DNA from 2 places in the Tatumella terrea genome. Region 1 is predicted to be linked to the other one. Evidence: predicted binding sites of a transcription regulator. Region 1 holds the regulator's gene; the other holds the start of a gene.
The links. The regulator LexA, encoded in region 1, represses DNA repair genes until DNA is damaged. The targets are predictions, from matches to a motif close to TNCTGTATGTACATACAGNA.
Positions count from the first base shown of each region.

Region 2: the regulator LexA is predicted to act here: its motif matches at 1,533-1,552, upstream of umuD (translesion error-prone DNA polymerase V autoproteolytic subunit).

Region 1 covers NZ_BAAAFX010000002.1:29,614-33,038, reverse strand. Annotated here, with positions in the region: gene dinF (MATE family efflux transporter DinF) at 1-767, opposite strand, end outside; gene lexA (transcriptional repressor LexA) at 938-1,552, opposite strand; gene ABD035_RS00165 (diacylglycerol kinase) at 1,649-2,026, opposite strand; gene plsB (glycerol-3-phosphate 1-O-acyltransferase PlsB) at 2,135-3,425, shown strand, end outside.
Region 2 covers NZ_BAAAFX010000013.1:90,218-93,642, reverse strand. Annotated here, with positions in the region: gene umuC (translesion error-prone DNA polymerase V subunit UmuC) at 1-1,091, opposite strand, end outside; gene umuD (translesion error-prone DNA polymerase V autoproteolytic subunit) at 1,091-1,513, opposite strand; gene ABD035_RS08565 (GntR family transcriptional regulator) at 2,456-3,121, opposite strand; gene ABD035_RS08560 (aspartate aminotransferase family protein) at 3,418-3,425, opposite strand, start outside.

The DNA of each region.
Region 1 (3,425 bases):
GTCAGAGAAGCAAAGCAGATCTGCAGGAGTAAGCTCCGCAGAAGAATATCGCGGTTCAGGCCCAGCAAACGTCTGATATCGCCGCGCCAGCCTTCCAGCAGTAAACGGACAGACATCCTACGCCGCCGGAAAACCTGCAACACCAGTAGCACACCGACCAGCAGCGAGACATATTCAGAGATCACGGTAGCGGCCGCTGCTCCCCGGACTCCCAGATGCAGGTGCAGAACAAACCACACCTCCAGCAAAATATTCACCAGGTTACCGGCGACCAGCAGGATCACCGGAGCCCTGGCATACTGAACACCCAGCAGCCAGCCAAGGATCACCAGATTCGCGAAGGTCGCTGGCGCACTGAGCCAGCGCGTACGGATAAAAACACGTGCCTGTTCCAGCGTACCGGCATCACCGCCGATAAATCCGCTGGCCAGCTGGCTGACCGGGTCACGTACCACAATAAACAGAAGCCCGGCCGCCACACTCATGATCAGGGGCTGAGCCAGGGCTTTGGCGAGGGCTGCTGAATCGCCGGCTCCCCATGCCTGAGCCGTCATCCCCGTGGTACTCATACGCAGGAAAAGCAGCAGCATAAACAGGAAGCTGGTGACCGTGGTGCCGATAGCCACCCCGCCCAGATAGATAGCACTGTCCAGGTGTCCGATCACCGCGGTATCCACCAGTCCCAGCAACGGAACCGTAATGTTGGATAACACCATCGGTAATGCCAGTCGCCAGAGTTTTTTATCGGTGGTATTCAAAAAAGACATGGGTTTTCCTGACAGAGCGCAGTGTCTCCGCCGGACGGGAGAGGATTTCCGGCGGACAAACGCCGGTTGCGGCAGCAGCCGATCAGCGTACTGTAATAAGGTGCAGGGTGAATCTTAACAACCGGAAGTCAGATCTCCCGGTCGCCGGCTGACGGACAACGGCCCGTCAGTTACAGCCATTCTCCGTTGCGGATAATACCGACCGCCAGTCCTTCAACCGTCAGGCTCTGTTCGCGGACATCTACCACAATCGGAGAGAATTCGCTGTTCTCAGGTAATAACTGTACCGTATTCCCCTGTTTTTTCCAGCGTTTCACCGTGACTTCGTCATCGATTCTGGCGACCACCACCTGCCCGTTACGGACATCCTGGGTTTTATGGACCGCCAGCAGATCACCGTCCATGATACCGATATCTTTCATCGACATCCCGCTGACGCGCAGCAGAAAATCGGCACCCGGCTTAAACAGTCCCGGATCGACCTGATAGTGGCTTTCTATATGTTGCTGGGCCAGCAGAGGTTCACCGGCGGCAACCCGGCCGATCAGCGGCAGACCTTCCGGCGTTTCTTCTTCCATCAGCAGGCGGATGCCCCGTGAGGCACCGGACACGATTTCAATAACACCTTTACGTGCCAGAGCTTTCAGGTGTTCTTCTGCCGCATTCGGGGAGCGAAAACCGAGGCGGGCAGCGATTTCCGCACGTGTCGGCGGCATACCCGTCTGTTGAATATGGTCGCGAATCAGGTCATAGACCTGCTGCTGCCTGCTGGTTAATGCTTTCATCCCGCCCCCTGGTTGTTTATACAGTCGCTGTGAGTATATACAGGTCTTTCATAAATGAAAACCAAAAACCGTCATAAAACAAACAACTGTCGGTCATTATCCCGCCAGCGACCACCATTGCCAGAGCACTGTTCCCCAGACAAACACCGCCAGCAGGATCGCCAGCAATACGGCGGCCGATCCCAGGTCTTTCGCCCGGCCGGATAAGGGGTGTATTTCCGGGCCAAGACGATCAACCACGGCTTCTATCGCGCTGTTGATAATTTCGATGATCATAATCAGTACGACCGATCCAATCAGCAGAATGCGTGAAACTGCATCCACATCCAGACAGCCGGCAATTACTATTGCCACGATAGTCACTACGGTTTCCTGGCGGAAGGCCGCCTCATGCCGCCAGGCGGCCCGCAGCCCCTGCCATGAATAGCCGGTGGCCTTCACCAGCCGCCGCCATCCCGTTGTCCTTCCTGCCATCGGCCGTTCTCCTGTTAATTTTCAATAGTGCACCTGGCCACAGATCTTCTTTGCAGTTTCTGGTATGATTGCGCCGCTTTGCTATCAAAAGAGGCTCCGGATTTATCTATGTCAGGCTGGCGTAAACTTTATTATAAATTACTAAGTATTCCATTATCTTTGCTGGTAAAGAGCAAGGTGATCCCGGGCGATCCTGTGACCGAACTCGGTCTGGACCCTACCCGCCCTATTATCTATGTATTTCCGTATGATTCCAAAGCAGATCTGCTGGCACTCCGTACCGAATGCCTGAAGCATGATCTGCCCGACCCGTTAGAACCTCTGGAAATCGACGGCAGTCTGCTACCGCGTCATGTGTTTATTCATGACGGTCCGCGGTTATTACCTTATTTCACCCCGAATCAGGAAACCGTGAAGATTTTCCACGATTACCTGGATCTGCACAGGAACAATCCGGCGCTGGATGTCCAGCTGGTGCCAGTATCGGTGATGTTTGGCCGGGCTCCGGGCAAAGAGACACAGGGGACGCAGGCACCTTTACTCCGTGAACTCAACGGGTTACAGAAATTCTGCGCCATTCTCTGGCTGGGACGGGATAGCTTTATCCGCTTCTCCCCTAAAATGTCCTTACGCCAGATGGCCGATGAGCACGGCACCGACCAGTCGATAGCCCAGAAGCTGTCACGGGTGGCTCATATTCATTTTTCCCGCCAGCGTCTGGCTGCCGTCGGCCCGCGTCTGCCGGCCCGCCAGGACCTGTTCAACAAGCTGCTGCAATCCAAAGCGATTGCGAAAGCTGTTGAGGACGAGGCCCGCAGTAAGAAAATCTCTCACGAGATGGCCCGGAAAAATGCCGTCGCTATGATGGAAGAAATCGCGGCGGACTTCAGCTACGAAGCTATCCGCATTACCGACCGCGTCATGGGCTGGCTGTGGAGCCGGTTATATAAAGGGATCAATGTCAGCGGGGGCGAACGTATCCGCCAGCTAGCCCAGGACGGCCATGAGCTGGTCTATGTGCCCTGCCATCGCAGTCATATGGATTATCTGCTGCTCTCTTATGTGCTCTATCATCAGGGACTGGTTCCTCCGCATATCGCGGCCGGTATCAACCTGAACTTCTGGCCTGCCGGACCGATTTTCCGTCATCTCGGGGCGTTCTTCATCCGACGGACCTTTAAAGGTAATAAGCTTTATTCCACCGTTTTCCGTGAATATCTGGGTGAACTGTTCAGCCGTGGTTACTCGGTTGAATATTTTGTCGAAGGTGGCCGTTCCCGTACCGGGCGTCTGCTCGACCCGAAAACCGGGACACTGACGATGACCCTGCAGGCAATGTTACGCGGCGGGAATCGTCCTATCACCCTGGTACCTATCTATATCGGTTACGAGCATGTGA
Region 2 (3,425 bases), on a different contig from region 1:
TTATAGTCATCAAACAGATTGAGCTGCGAAATGCCCTGACTGAAAAAATCCCCCAGCATGACTCCGGCCTTCATATACCGTGGCCCGTCCTGCCAGATGCTATCCAGTGCGGTCATAGCGGCGCGAATAATATCCCGGCTATCATGAGAAGGTGTCAGCAGTTTCACCGAGGCCTGGTTACCGTAGAATACCTCGTCCTGTGCATGCGGGCTGGTACGCAGAAATACCCCCACCTGACGACAATATTGCCGCTCGCCACGCAGCTTTTCTCCAGCCCGCACCGCATAATTACATATAGCCTCACGCATCGACGTATATTCAGTGATCCGTCCGGAGAATGAACGGGAGCAGACGATCTGTTGTTTCACCGGGGCAAATTCTTCCAGTTCAAGACAGGGTTCGCCCCGCAGTTCCCTCACCGTTCGTTCCAGCACCACATTGAAGTGTTTTCTGATAACCCAGGTACTCTGCTCCGATAAATCTCTGGCCGTAAGAATCCCCATCATATTCAGTTTCTTACTGATACGCCGCCCCACTCCCCAGACTTCGGCCACCGGTGTCAGGGCCATCAGTTTACGCTGACGTTCGGCATTCGACAGATCAACCACCCCGCCGGTTTTTCGCCAGGTTTTCGCCGCATGATTGGCGAGTTTGGCCAGAGTCTTTGTCGGGGCTATTCCGACCCCGACCGTCAGATGCGTATCACGCAGCACACGCTCACGGACTTCGCGACCAAAGGCTTCCAGGTTCCGGCAATGACGGACGCCGGTGAGGTCCATAAATGCTTCATCGATGGAATAAATTTCTACTGCCGGTGCCAGTGCTTCCAGCGTGCTCATCACACGCTGACTCATATCTGCGTATAAAGCATAGTTTGAACTGAACACACTGACCCGATGCTCGCGCAGAAGGTTTTTTAGCCGGAAATAAGGTTCCCCCATACTGATGTCCAGTTGCTTCGCTTCGGCTGAACGCGCAATAACACAGCCATCGTTATTACTCAGGACGACCACCGGTTTCCCTTTTAAATCCGGGCGGAACACGGTTTCACACGACGCATAAAATGAATTCACATCCACCAGCGCAAACATTACTGACCCAACGTTTTGACTACGTGTTTTACCACCCCGAAGATCTCAAACTGATCAGCATCAGCAATTGTTATCACGGAATGGGCGATATTCATCGGTCGCAGATGCAGAGAAGGTCTCAGCATCAGCTGCTTAACGGTAAACTCCCCCGCCACCGCGGCCACCACAATATCGCCATGCCCTGCCTTCAGTGAACTGTCGACAATCAGCATATCGCCGTCATCGATCCCGCCTTCAGTCATAGAATCGCCACTGACCCGCACAAAATAGGTGGCACCGGGATGCCGAATCAGTAACTGATTAAGATCGATACGCTGTTCAACATAGTCCTGTGCCGGCGACGGAAAACCGCAAGGGACACGACTGATAAAAAAGGGCAGATCCTGCATGGTATGCAGCTCTGCAGGCAGATAGAACGTCATGATCGGTCTCTCAGATTTTTACTGTATAAATATACAGTAATGCTAATGGAGTGTTCCGATCAAGATGGCTGGTCATTATTTTTTGTAAAGCCATTGTCCGGGAAGGAAATTTATAGTTTTCGGCATACTGCGCAGGTCAGTGGCTGCGAACATCTTACCGAAAATTCCAACTTTAACGCCTGCCGATCACAATCTTCTTAACAGACATTTGAGAAAAGACGATGAAAAATAATATTATTACTGCCACTCTTTCGGCCCCGGACTCCGGGTAATGTTTAGCGTAAGCCGGACTTTGACACGCCATCGGCTAAAAGCCATAAGCAGGAAGTACGTTCCGGTTCATGAACGATCTCGGTATCAGAAATACGTTGCAGATAGCGCAGGCTTCTTCTGCCGCTGAAAAGTCAGTAATACTGCTGCGACACATGAATCTGGCAGTTATCATCGTGTATTTTGCTGTTCCCGCTTTTAAAATAAAGGAGGCGCAGTCATTCTTATCGGTAGGGATATTATATACGCTCAGCGTTTTTTATTGTGGTCTGTTCTCAGATATTTATTTATGCATTCAACCAGACGGATATTTTTATTCAGAGCGTATTCCGGGGGGTTGGTACAAACGACAGTGGCTCGTCCCTGATTGTACTCATCATTATACATCCCCGCACCTGATAGCTCATTTCTCTGCCCCATATTTCTTTTTATTCACATATCGCCGGAGAAGGTTCAGCGAGATAAAAAATGAACAGCCACTCTGTTTTATCCCTTTATAAGGTAATCAGAAGATCGTCACATTCATTTTGAAATTCTGCGAGGGTATCTCAGTAATTTCAGGATTGCATTCTGCACGTTTAACGGAGTTTTCACGGTAATAAGAATGTGTAGGGGCTAATTCCGGCTCACTGTTTCGCGGAAATTTGATAAATCCCATAAGTTTAAGAAGTTTCACGTCGGTAATAATAATTTTTTGCTCAAATCCTCCCAGTGCTCAACAAATGCATCACGGGCAATATCGTACACACGCGTTTCAAGACAACGGATAAGATGCTCATGTTCAGCCACTAATTCTTTTGAATTCTCGTAGAAGGCATTACGCTGAACCATAAGTAACTCAATCTCACCTTCCAAAACGCTATAACTTTTTTGTAACCTGGGACTCAGACTGGCATCTATAATAGCACGATGAAAAGCTCTGTCGGCTGCACTCAGATAAGCAGAAGATGCACCCGCAGGAGCCGCACGCATCACTTCAATGGCATCGAGGGCACCTTTAGGGATCAATCCACTGTAGGTAATCATGCGTACCGCTTCGCCTTCTAACACGCCCCGAAGTCGCGTCACATCAACAATATCGTTAGGGCCGAATTTTGGTACACAGAACCCCCGGTTCACAATTTGTACTAACAGCCCCTGGCTGACCAAAATCTGAGCCGCACTTCTGAATGTCGTTCGGGATACCCCATGCTCTTCTGCCATACGGATGTCACGCAAAAATGAACCAGGTTCGAATTCACCATTCAGGATCCGCTGTCGTATCGTTAAGACAAGTGATTCTAATGTGGTGGATTTTATTTCTTCAGAAGACAAAGATGATGGCAGATGATTTTCCATGATATAGCTACATGTTAATGTTGGTGATTGCTCAAAAAGAAAACACAACGTGCATTCTGTAGTAAGGAAATAGCAAAATATTGCAGTAAAAGTTAACCGCTCGTTTACTACTCCCTTTCCGGTAACTGTCTGATGATTCCTTTTCAGGCAGCCACGATCTACAGCCAGACTCACAGCACATTACCATACATTTCGCTGATTGCAGAATTATCAGGGGGCCGGGCATAGTAATGACCGGTCCCCTGATAAGGCTCTCGCGTATTCAGAGCAGCTTTTTTGCAATATCAGAGAAGGTTTCAAGAAA